4 regions of the Pantoea cypripedii genome follow, and region 1 is predicted to be linked to each of the others. Evidence: predicted binding sites of a transcription regulator. Region 1 holds the regulator's gene; each other region holds the start of a gene.

Region 1 (3,140 bases):
ATAAGTTAAGACTGAAGAAACCCACCAAAACCGAAACTGCGCTGCACAAAACCACCCGCAGAAAAGCCCTGCTGAAGTCGCCGACCAAAAAATATGGTCATCAGCGCGTGGCGAAAGTGTTGGATGAGCAGGATGACGCCAGCGACCTCACCACTATCAGGATGAGCAAATCACACCGTCAGCGCTATCAAAAGGCGCGTGAAACGGCGATGAACAAATTAATGGGTCAGATCGGTAAACCTTACCAGTGGGGCGGTACTTCACCGCATACCGGTTTCGATTGCAGTGGTCTGGTGTGGTATGCCTATAAAGATCTGGTGAAATACAAATTCCCGCGCACCGCTAACGAAATGTATCACCTGCGTGATGCGGCGCCGATCAAACGCGATATGCTGGAGAAGGGAGATTTGGTGTTCTTCCGCATTAACCATCGCGGTACCGCTGACCATGTGGGTGTTTACCTGGGCAACGGCAAATTTATTCAGTCACCGCGTACCGGTAAAGATATTCAGATTAGCGCATTAGGTGAAGATTACTGGCAGAAGCATTATGTCGGTGCACGCCGCATGATGACGCCGAAAACCATTCGCTAAACATCACCGCGCAATAAAAAGCCGGACACTGAAATTTCAGGTCCGGCTTTTTTTATTAATGAAGGATCGCGGTGAAGCTGAACACGATGATCATTAACAACGCGCCAACGGTAGTACCCAGCGCCAGTTTCAGGTCTGTACTCATCACAACTCCTTAGTCACATTAATTGAAGGGTTAATGTAATTTTCGCACAGCGCCCGGCAAAAATCTCGTGTTATCCGCGCCAGCTTGCTAGAATCGCCGCCTTTCGTTGCGCAACAGATTTTGCGCACGCTGTGTTTGTGGCCTGTTAAAGTGATTTTAACTGCGAGTTAACGCCTTTTTCTTCGCCATTTGCCCCGAAAATTGGGGCGCAAAACCATTAGCAGACGCAAACGTTTAACAATATACTTATCAGTAAGTTGCGATAAGCCCGGGAGTACCATTTTCATGGCAACAATTAAAGATGTGGCGAAACGCGCCGGTGTCTCCACCACCACGGTTTCGCATGTCATCAACAAAACGCGTTTTGTCGCGGAAGAAACGCGTAACGCCGTATGGGAAGCGATCAAAGAGCTGCACTACTCGCCCAGCGCCGTGGCGCGTAGCCTGAAAGTCAACCACACCAAAACGCTGGGATTGCTCGCCACCTCCAGCGAAGCCCCCTATTTCGCGGAAATCATTGAAGCGGTGGAAAACCACTGTTTCGACCGTGGCTATACGCTGATTCTCGGCAATGCGCATAACGATCTGCAAAAGCAGCGTGCTTATCTCTCGATGATGGCGCAAAAGCGCGTCGACGGTTTATTGGTGATGTGTTCCGAATATCCCGACGACCTGCTCACCATGCTGGAAGAGAACCGCAATATCCCGATGGTGGTGATGGACTGGGGCGAGTCTCGCGGTGATTTCACCGATACCGTGCAGGATAACGCCTTCCAGGGTGGCTATCTCGCCGGACGTTACCTGATCGAACGTGGACATCGCGACATTGGTGCCATCCCTGGCCAGATGGAGCGCAACACTGGCGGTGGTCGTCATGCTGGTTTTATGCAGGCGTTGCATGAAGCCGGTATTACCGTGCGCCCGGAGTGGATTGTGCAGGGCGACTTCGAACCGGAATCCGGTTATCAGGCGATGCAGCAGATCCTCAACCAGAAACAACGTCCGACGGCGGTGTTTTGTGGTGGCGATATCATGGCGATGGGCGCGATTTGTGCCGCCGATGAAATGGGGCTGCGCGTGCCACAGGATATCTCGGTGATTGGCTATGACAACGTGCGCAACGCCCGGTATTTCACCCCGGCTCTGACAACCGTTCATCAGCCAAAAGCACAGCTGGGAGAAAAAGCGCTGGAAATGCTGCTCGATCGCATCACCAGTAAGCGCGAAGAGCCGCAGACCATCGAAGTGCAGCCCACATTGATTGAACGCCGCTCCGTCGCCGACGGCCCGTTCCGCGACTATCGTCGCTAAGCCACCGTTTCGCTCAACCACTCATGGTTGAGCGTCTCTGCATCGCCCAGATAGTCCAGCAACCAGCTTAATGCCGGTGAGGCGCGTTGTTCCGACCAGCTGACGCAGCAGGGACTCTCCGGGAAAGGTGCAGGCAACGTCAGTTCGGTTAACACGCCGCTATCCAGCAGTGGCCGGGCTAAATGGCCCGGCACCATCCCTACGCACAACCCTGCCCGCAGACAATCCATCCCGGTTTCCCACTCCGGTACCACCAGACGCCGCTGGTTATCCAGCGTCCAGGTCATACGCCGCGGCAGCGCCCGCGATGTATCCTCCAGCACCAGTGAAGGCCACGCCCGTAAGGTTTCTTCATCCAGCTGGGCACTTTTTGTCAGGGGATGCTCGGGACTGACCACGCAACGCCAGTTCAGCGCGCCCATATCCTGGAAGGCAAAACGCCCACCGACCGGAATGGCCTGGGTGGCCCCAATCGCCACATCGACCCGACCATCAGCCAGCGCATCCCAGACCCCGTTGAACACTTCATAGCTGATAATCAGCTCCATATCCGGGAAATGGCGGTAGAAATCCTTTACCAGTTGCCGGGTACGCTGCGGTTTAACGATACAGTCAACCGCGATGCTCAACTGCCCACGCCAGCCGTTAGCCAGTTGCTGGCACTGGCGTCGGGTTGCCAGCATTTTTTTGATAACACTCCGCCCTTCACGCACGAAATGCTCACCCGCGGCCGTCAGCACCACTTCCCGGTGCTGCCTTTCAAACAAAGGCACGGCCAGCCAGGTTTCCAGCTGACGTACCGTATAGCTGATGGCAGAAGGCACGCGATGCAACTCCTGCGCCGCAGCGCTAAAACTGCCGCTGCGCGCCACCGCATCCACCACTTCAAGCGCGTATTCAGACCACATCATTTTGCCTGCAAAATTTTTGATAGCACCTCGCAAATATTAGCGTTTCACAAAGCCTGCCGCACCCTTTTACACTCCCCGGCGTTCAATTTGTCTAATGAGAATCACCATGTTGTCATCAAAAGGATTTTTGCCTTACCTTGCTTTGCTAAGCATGCTGGGCTTTCTTGCTACGGATATGTA
Region 2 (3,140 bases), 2.5 Mb from region 1:
GATGCCGAGTTATCTCTCCTCCAGCTTCGGCTTCAGTCTGACCAAATCCGGCCTGTGGACCGCCGTCACCGTGGTGGGGATGACGTTCGGTATCTGGCTGTTTGGCGTGCTGGCGGACCGCTTCGCGCGCTGGAAAATCTTCCTGTTGTATCAATTTGGCGCGGTAGTGATGGTGGTTATCTACGCTCAGCTGCGCGATCCCACCGTGATGCTGTTTACCGGCGCGCTGATGGGGATGTTTGTGAATGGCATGATTGGCGGCTATGGTGCGTTGATTTCCGACACTTTCCCGCCACAGGCACGCGCCACGGCGCAGAACGTGTTGTTTAACCTCGGACGAGGTGTGGGTGGTTTTGGCCCGCTGGTAATTGGTTTACTGGCGGCGAAAATATCATTCGCTGCGGCTATCACGCTGCTGGCGCTGATTTATCTGCTGGATATTGTGGCAACGCTGTTTTTGCTGCCGAAGAAGCAGGGTAATGAGGATTCACTGGGCGCGATTGGCTGATGCCACGGCGCGATTTTTCGCGCCGTGATGGGTAACAGGGCGTTACACCAGCGCCCAACCCCGCGCCTGCCACAATGCTGGCAACTGCGCCATATCATCAAAACGGGTCACCAGCGGGTGATCAAGCTCCGGGTTATGCGCATCAGCGCAGTAATAAAACACCGGAATACCGGCGGCGATACCGGCGCGGGCACCCGCTTCCGAATCATCCACCAGAATGCATTTCTCAATCGGCACCTGCATTTGCTCCGCCGCGTGGTACATCAGTTCCGGATCGGGTTTCCAGTGATTGATGTCATAACCGCTGTAAAGATGCTCAGCGAAGTACGGCAGCATGCCGGTCAGCCCGAGGGAATGCTGCATTTTCTTTACCGTGCCATTCGACACCACACACATCGGCACTTTAACCTGCTCCACCAGCGCTTTGGCCCCGGCGATAGGCTCCAGCTGCAAGTCAAACAGCCGGGCCACTTCGGCGCGGTAGGCGGTTTCCACTTCCTCGATAGGGAGTTCGGCCTGATGTTCCGCTGCCACATCACGGATGATGTCGTACAGTTTTACCCCTTTGTATTTTTCGAACATCTGCTGGAGCGATAGCTCGATACCGTAGCGGGCAAAGGTGTTGACGTAAGATTGTGTACAGATCACCTCGCTGTCGACCAGCGTGCCGTCACAATCAAAAAAAATACATTCAACTGACATCGCACATCATCCTTTTGGTAAACAATTAGCTGTCACTCTAACCCACTGCGCGCGTCGAGCAAACGCTTGCGAAAAATCAGTGTGCTGGGCCGGTAAAATCTATAGGATACGCGCGTTAAATTTTTCAGCAGGATAATGCTATGAACAAGCAGGGTCTGTTGCAGCGCATTTTTAAGTTGCAGGAACACGGTACTACCGTGCGTACGGAAGTGATCGCCGGTTTCACCACTTTTCTGACGATGGTGTACATCGTCTTCGTTAACCCGCAGATTCTTGGTGCCGCGGGTATGAATACCCAGGCGGTGTTTGTCACCACCTGTCTGATTGCCGCATTTGGCAGCATCCTGATGGGGCTGGTGGCCAATCTGCCGGTCGCACTGGCACCGGCGATGGGGCTGAATGCCTTCTTTGCCTTTGTCGTGGTCGGCGCGATGGGGTATTCGTGGCAGATCGGTATGGGGGCAATCTTCTGGGGCGCGCTGGGATTATTAATCCTCACGTTGTTGCGCGTGCGTTACTGGATGATCGCCAATATCCCGCTGAGCCTGCGCGTGGGCATCACGGCCGGTATCGGGCTGTTTATCGCCATGATGGGGCTGAAAAATGCGGGCATCATTGTGCCGAATGCGGACACGCTGGTCACCGTGGGTAACCTGACCTCGCATAGCGTGCTGTTGGGTGCGCTCGGCTTCTTTATCATCGCCATTCTGGCTTCACGTAATATCCATGCGGCGGTGCTGGTGTCGATTGTGGTGACTACCGTGATTGGCCTGCTGCTGGGCGATGTGAAGTTTACCGGCGTGTTCGCAACACCGCCGTCTGTTGGCTCTGTGGTGGGTCAGGTCGATATCAAAGGTGCGCTGAATATCGGGATGGCCGGGGTAATTTTCTCCTTCATGTTGGTCAACCTGTTTGACTCCTCCGGCACGTTGATTGGCGTAACCGACAAAGCCGGGCTGACCGATGAAAAAGGCACCTTCCCACGGATGAAGCAGGCGCTGTTTGTTGACAGCATCAGCTCAGTGGCCGGGTCGCTGATTGGCACCTCATCGGTCACCGCCTATATCGAAAGTTCTTCGGGCGTGGCGATTGGTGGCCGCACCGGACTGATGGCGGTGATCACCGGTATCCTGTTCCTGCTGGTGATGTTTCTGTCACCGCTGGCGGCAATGGTGCCCGCCTATGCGGCTGCGGGCGCTTTGATCTACGTCGGCGTGCTGATGACGGCATCGCTATCACGCGTGCGCTGGGACGATCTTACTGAAGCGGTTCCGGCGTTTGTCACTGCGGTGATGATGCCGTTCAGTTTCTCGATTACGGAAGGCATTGCGCTGGGCTTTATTGCTTACTGCGTGATGAAACTGGGAACGGGGCGCTGGCGGGAAATCAGTCCGTGCGTGGTGGTGGTTGCGTTGCTGTTTGTACTGAAAATCGTGTTTGTTGACGCCCACTAAAACTAAACAGGCCGCATAAGCGGCCTGTTTTGTTATGGGTGACCCATTTCCTGCGGTGTGGTGCGCTCGCTGGGTAAACTGGTCAGACGCAAGGTGCGTGGACCGATATTCGGTTTACTCATCTCCACATCGCGCAGCGGCTGCCATTGATAGTCGCCATCAATTTCCCACAACCGAAGTCGTTCCGTACCGGGTGACAACGCGCACGACCAAACCAGCGTCGGTTCGGCATCGCACACGGCCTGAATATCCGGGAACACGCTGGAGCGCAGACGCCCTGCGGCGGGATGGAGTCGCAGTGAATCAATACCGCTTTCCGCTTCACCAGTGAGTTTGAGAATGCTCTGGCGCAGCGTCCAGATCTGCGTCAGCGCTTCCATAAAATCCTGCTGCGCATTAATCCAGGCTTTCTCCCCGGAGGAGAGGTCCTGGGTGAGGGCATCCTGTGTCTGACGACTGTGGGCGCGCACGATTTC
Region 3 (3,140 bases), 1.6 Mb from region 1:
ACCATTGGCGTGACCGATGGTCTGGTACGATTATTTGCTAACCGTTATGCCACGCTGGTGGCAGGACGAAATCTTGGGCTGGTGGCAATGGACCATCTGCCGTGGCTGCGAAACCCCCTTGCCGCGCGGACGCTCGGCTGGGTAAAACGTTAAGCATGAATTAAGGGGCAGCAATGCAAACTTTTGATGTGGCTATCGCTGGCGGTGGCATGGTCGGACTGGCCGTTGCCTGCGGGCTGCAAGGCAGTGGATTGCGCGTTGCGGTGCTGGAGAAGGCGGCAGAGCCGCGATTTGATCCGCAAGCTGCGCCATCGATCCGCGTATCGGCGATCAATGCAGCCAGTGAACGCTTGCTGCAAAAGCTCGATGTCTGGTCAACGATTCTGGCATTGCGCGCCAGCGCTTATCACGGCATGGAAGTGTGGGATCAGGACAGTTTTGGCAGCATCAGTTTTGATGATGAGCAGCAGGGCTTAGCCCACCTCGGCCATATCATTGAAAATCCAGTGATTCATAGCGCATTGTGGCAGCGCGCCAGCCAGTGCAGCGATATTACGTTGCTGGCTCCGGCGCAGTTGCAGCAGGTGGCTTTTGGCGACAACGAAGCCTTTATCACCCTGCAGGATGGCAGCATGATGAGCGCCCGTCTGTTGATTGCTGCCGATGGTGCCAACTCCTGGCTGCGTGACAAAGCCGATATCCCGATCACTTTCTGGGATTACGATCATCACGCGCTGGTGGCGAATATCCGCACTGATCTGCCGCACGATGCGGTGGCGCGCCAGGTGTTCCACGGTGACGGCATTCTGGCATTTTTGCCGATGCAGGACCCGCATCTGAGTTCGATTGTCTGGTCGCTGTCTCCTCAGGAAGCCACGCGTTTGCAGGATATGCCGGAAGCGCTGTTCAATCAGCAGCTTTCTGTGGCTTTCGATATGCGCCTTGGTTTGTGCCAGGTGGAGAGCGAGCGCAAAACTTTCCCACTGATGGCTCGCTATGCGCGTAATTTTGCGGCACATCGGCTGGCGCTGGTGGGCGATGCGGCCCATACCATCCATCCGCTGGCCGGGCAGGGGGTTAACCTCGGCTTTATGGATGCCGCCGAACTGATCGGTGAAATCCGCCGCCTGCACAGCGAGGGCAAGGATATTGGGCAGCACCTGTATCTGCGACGTTATGAACGCAGCCGCAAACATAGCGCGGCGTTGATGCTGGCGGGTATGCAGGGTTTCCGTGAACTTTTTGCCGGAAGTAATCCAGCGAAAAAATTCCTGCGTGACGTCGGCCTGAAACTGGCGGATACCCTGCCAGGGGTCAAACCGATGATGCTGAAGCAGGCTATGGGGCTGAATGATATCCCCGGCTGGCTGCGCTAACCTTCTATAAATCTGCACAAATTCCGTAACGGCGCGCTTTATCGCGCCGTTACGATCACTGCTCAATGACACCATTAATCCCCGCTTGCACCATCATGATGCAGGCGCGCCCTCTTTTTGCGCCTCGTTTGATTTATTCTAATTTTACGCTGGAATTCGCATTATATTTTCTCATGTCAAAGAGGTTTTTTGCTGGGGCTATTTGCCCGCTCATGGCGTTGGATTCCATTATTTTGCTACATAAAAGTTATGTTGTTGTATTTTGTGCGTGTTTAATCACATAAAGCCAGTGGATTATCCTGCATTCTGTGCGGCGCTTCGCAGACGACAGACTTTGTTTCGCCCTCGTTTTCCTTATGGTTAATTCGGGCGTTCGGTGGTAACGTCAGCGCAAAGAGAACGTTTGCGTCAGCCATCACGGCTGCGCAGGCGCGTCACGCTCACTTGTTTTCTACAGGATGGTTATGACTCAGCAAACGCCTCTATTCGAACAGCATCAGGCCAGCGGCGCCCGCATGGTGGACTTTCACGGCTGGATGATGCCTCTGCATTACGGCTCACAAATGGATGAGCACCACGCGGTACGTACTGATGCCGGCATGTTTGACGTTTCCCACATGACCATCGTCGATCTGCGCGGGGCGAGCACCCGCGAATTCCTGCGTTATCTGCTGGCAAATGATGTCGCCAAACTGACCCAGCCAGGCAAAGCGCTTTACACCGGCATGCTGAACGCTTCCGGTGGCGTCATTGATGATTTGATTGTTTACTTTATGACCGAGGACTTTTTCCGTCTGGTGGTGAACTCCGCGACGCGTGAAAAAGATCTGCAATGGATTGGTGAACACGCGAAGAAATACGGGGTGACGTTGACCGAGCGTGACGATCTGGCGCTGATTGCGGTACAGGGACCCAATGCCCAGCAAAAAGCACAGTCGTTGTTTAGCGCGGCACAACGCGAGGCTGTGGCGGGCATGAAGCCCTTCTTCGGCGTTCAGGCGGAAGATTTGTTTATTGCTACCACCGGTTATACCGGCGAAGCGGGCTACGAGATTGCCTTGCCTGCTGGCGCTGCTGCGGATTTCTGGCAGCGTTTGCTGGCGGCAGGTGTCAAACCGGCGGGTCTGGGTGCACGTGATACGTTGCGTCTGGAAGCGGGGATGAACTTGTATGGCCAGGAGATGGATGAAGGCGTCTCACCGCTGGCGGCCAACATGGGCTGGACCATCGTCTGGGAACCGACCGACCGTGATTTTATTGGCCGTGCCGCGCTGGAAGCTCAGCGTGCCGCAGGGACAGAAAAACTGGTGGGTCTGGTCATGACCGAAAAAGGGGTGCTGCGTAACGGCTTGCCGGTACGTTTCACCGATGAACAGGGTCAGCCGCAGCAGGGTATTATTACCAGTGGTTCCTTCTCTCCAACGCTGGGTTACAGCATTGCGCTGGCACGCGTGCCAGCGGGAATTGGCGAGCAGGCGATTGTGGAAATCCGCAATCGTGAAATGCCGGTGAAGGTCACCAAACCGATTTTTGTTCGCGCCGGTAAACCGGTCGCTCAGTAACTTTTTTCAGGAGATTTGGCGATGAGCAATGTACCAAAAGAATTGAAGTACAAAGATAGCCACGAGTGGGTGCGTAAAGAAGCCGACGGTACTTTCACCGTCGGGATTACCGAGCATGCCCAGGAACTGTTAGGTGACATGGTGTTTGTTGACCTGCCAGAAGTGGGACGTGTTGTTGCAGCTGGTGAAGATTGTGCAGTAG
Region 4 (3,140 bases), 1.3 Mb from region 1:
TGATTTTTTTCGTATGCGGCGTGAGCAGAAAAAAGCGCTGCGCCAGGCGCAACGTGACGCCGGTTAATTCATCGCAATCTTCGGTTCGACAGCAGGATAGCCCGCGCCCAGTTCCGCTTCCATGGCTGACTGCTGCGCCAGCCGTTTGTCCTGCTCCTGTAAATATCCCACCAAACTAATCTGATACTTACGGATGTTTTCCACGTAGTTATACGCCTCATGACCGCGAGCATAGCCGTAAGTGGTCTGCGCGTAGTAACGCTTCTGGCTCAGCATGGGTAAACGTAGCTTCACATCGGCCCAGCTATCGGGGTTGCCGCCTTGTTTGGCCGTCAGCTTACGGGCGTCCAGCATGTGGGCATAACCCATGTTATAGGCCGCCAGTGCAAACCAGATACGTTCATCTTCCGGAATGGTCGCGGGGACTTTGTCCACCATGCGTTGCAGGTATTCACTGCCACCACGAATACTTTGCTCTGGATCGAGACGATCGGCCACGTCAAGGCTGTCAGCGGTATTACGCGTCAGCATCATCATACCGCGCACGCCGGTGGGTGAGGTTGCCTGCGGATTCCAGTGCGACTCCTGGTAAGAAATCGCCGCCAGCAGCCGCCAGTCGATGCTGGCGGCATACTTCTCGAATAACGGCTTGATATCCGGCAGCGTATTGTCGATAGCGCGCAGGAAGGTGCGGGTATCGACATAATCAAAGGTGCCGACATGGCCGAGATACTTCTCCTCCAGCCGCGCGATGGTGCCTTCTTCGCTCATCTGGCTATAGAAGTCGAGCATCGCCGCATTCAGGCTGTCATCTTCTTCATCATGTGGCAGATACCAGGTAACGGGTTCTTCATCGGTGATATCAAAGGCCACTGCCAGCTGCGGATGGATGCGTTGCAGCAGACCAATGGTGACAGAATCCCCCACGGTGTAGTCCAGTTTGCCATCCGCCACCGCTTCCAGCAGCGCTTTTTGCCCCTGATCGGTGGCGATTGACCAGTCAAGATCCGGATAGTGATCGGCTTTGGCGGAACGTAAAGTTGACAGGTACGCGGAACCGGACTGCACAATCAGGCGGCCTTTCAGATCACCGAGGTTTTTGGGCCGCGGCTTATCAATGCGATACACCAGCTGTTGCGATACCGAGTAATAACTCGGTCCGGTCTGATAACGGGCAATGCGATCGTTGTTGTAGATCAGGCCCGCAGCCAGCAAATCTGCCTTACCATCATCAAGATCGTCAAACAGGTCACCGAGGTTCGGGCGCACCGTTACCTGGAGTTTGACGCCAAGATAATCGGCGAAGCGCTTTGCCAGCTCGTAATCCATACCGGCTGGTGCATTATTGATGGTGTAGTACGTCAGCGGGGAGTTCACGGTACTGATGCGCAGTACTCCCCGTGATTTGATCTGCGATATCGCGTCTTTGCCGCCCCCATACCAGGGGATCGACGGCCACAGTGCCAGCGCAAGTAGCACGGTGATCAGACCGATGAGCAGATAGTTTAATTTCAGGCGTTTCAAATAGTTGTCTCTCGCTGGCTCTAAGGCCTCTGTCTTTAAAAGGCAGTATTGATCTTGTATGAACTCCCAGAGCGAAGGGCATTTTGCGCAACAAAGCGAGCCGGAGCAACTTATATAGCAGGATTTGCGCAAAATTCAGGCAAATCCTGTAGACCATAAATTCTGCGCAAACGGTTTCGTAACCGGTGCTGTTTCTCTATAATACGCCCCGTTTTCCCTGTTGCGCCCAATGAAGCGTCGCCCGGCGCTTCGAAGACGAGAGATCTTTAATGATGGAAATTCTGCGTGGTTCGCCCGCCCTGTCGGCATTTCGTGTAAACAAACTGCTGACCCGCTTTCAGGACGCTCATCTGCCGGTGAGTGATATTTACGCCGAGTACGTCCATTTTGCCGATGTCAGTGCGCCGCTGAGTGCGGACGAAAAAGCCCGCCTGCAACGCCTGCTGAAATACGGTCCGTCTCTCGCCGAACATGCGCCACAAGGGCGTCTGTTGCTGGTGACGCCGCGCCCAGGCACCATTTCACCCTGGTCCTCCAAAGCGACCGACATCGCCCACAACTGCGACCTGCCGCAGGTGCGTCGTCTGGAACGCGGTATGGCGTTCTATGTTCAGGCACCACAACTGACAGAAGCGCAGTGGCAGACGCTTGCCAGCCTGCTGCATGACCGCATGATGGAAACGGTATACGGCGATCTCAATGATGCGCAGCAACTGTTTGCTCACCATGAGCCGCAGCCACTGAAAAGTGTTGATGTGCTGGGTGGGGGCCGTCAGGCACTGGAACTGGCTAACACCACGCTGGGTCTGGCACTGGCCGATGACGAAATCGACTACCTGCTGAACGCCTTCACTGGGCTTGGTCGCAACCCGAACGACATTGAACTCTATATGTTTGCCCAGGCGAACTCCGAGCATTGCCGTCACAAAATTTTCAACGCCGACTGGATTATCGACGGCGAAAAACAGCCTAAGTCGCTGTTTAAAATGATCAAAAACACCTTCGAACAAACGCCCGACTACGTGCTGTCTGCCTATAAAGACAACGCGGCGGTGATGGAAGGTTCCGAAGTTGGCCGTTACTACGCCGATGCCGAAAACGGCGAATACGATTTCCATCAGGAAGCCGCGCATATCCTGATGAAAGTGGAAACGCATAACCACCCAACGGCAATTTCTCCGTGGCCAGGTGCAGCGACCGGTTCCGGTGGTGAAATCCGTGACGAAGGCGCAACCGGACGTGGTGCCAAACCCAAAGCGGGTCTGGTGGGCTTCTCGGTTTCTAACCTGCGTATTCCTGGCTTTGAACAGCCGTGGGAAGAGGACTTCGGTAAGCCGGATCGTATCGTCACCGCGCTGGATATCATGACCGAAGGCCCACTGGGTGGCGCGGCGTTCAACAACGAATTTGGTCGTCCGGCACTGAACGGCTACTTCCGTACCTATGAAGAGCGCGTAAACAGCCACAACGGTGAAGAACTGCGTGGTTACCACAAGCCAATCATGCTGGCGGGCGGCATCGGTAACATCCGTGCCGACCACGTGCAGAAAGGCGAAATTGTGGTGGGTGCGAAGCTGATCGTGTTGGGTGGCCCGGCAATGAATATCGGCCTCGGC

What was found. Region 1 encodes PurR, which represses purine synthesis genes. Its sites were predicted from a motif close to CANGCAAACGTTTGCNTG; they were not measured.
Region 2: HA50_RS20760 (NCS2 family permease) is a predicted target of PurR. The motif match lies at 1,266-1,283, and genes of this name have one in related genera.
Region 3: gcvT (glycine cleavage system aminomethyltransferase GcvT) is a predicted target of PurR. The motif match lies at 1,769-1,786, and genes of this name have one in related genera.
Region 4: purL (phosphoribosylformylglycinamidine synthase) is a predicted target of PurR. The motif match lies at 1,688-1,705, and genes of this name have one in related genera.

What each region holds. Positions count from the first base shown of each region.
Region 1 is NZ_MLJI01000001.1:1,884,834-1,887,973, reverse strand. Features, by position in the region: gene HA50_RS08805 (C40 family peptidase) at 1-593, shown strand, start outside; gene cydH (cytochrome bd-I oxidase subunit CydH) at 649-738, opposite strand; gene purR (HTH-type transcriptional repressor PurR) at 1,024-2,049, shown strand; gene punR (DNA-binding transcriptional activator PunR) at 2,046-2,957, opposite strand; gene punC (purine nucleoside transporter PunC) at 3,067-3,140, shown strand, end outside.
Region 2 is NZ_MLJI01000001.1:4,434,633-4,437,772, forward strand. Features, by position in the region: gene HA50_RS20750 (MFS transporter) at 1-508, shown strand, start outside; gene yieH (6-phosphogluconate phosphatase) at 551-1,210, opposite strand; gene HA50_RS20760 (NCS2 family permease) at 1,351-2,664, shown strand; gene HA50_RS20765 (4'-phosphopantetheinyl transferase family protein) at 2,697-3,140, opposite strand, start outside.
Region 3 is NZ_MLJI01000001.1:3,471,608-3,474,747, reverse strand. Features, by position in the region: gene ubiH (2-octaprenyl-6-methoxyphenyl hydroxylase) at 1-153, shown strand, start outside; gene ubiI (FAD-dependent 2-octaprenylphenol hydroxylase) at 174-1,376, shown strand; gene gcvT (glycine cleavage system aminomethyltransferase GcvT) at 1,841-2,938, shown strand; gene gcvH (glycine cleavage system protein GcvH) at 2,960-3,140, shown strand, end outside.
Region 4 is NZ_MLJI01000001.1:3,209,385-3,212,524, reverse strand. Features, by position in the region: gene tadA (tRNA adenosine(34) deaminase TadA) at 1-67, shown strand, start outside; gene mltF (membrane-bound lytic murein transglycosylase MltF) at 64-1,524, opposite strand; gene purL (phosphoribosylformylglycinamidine synthase) at 1,794-3,140, shown strand, end outside.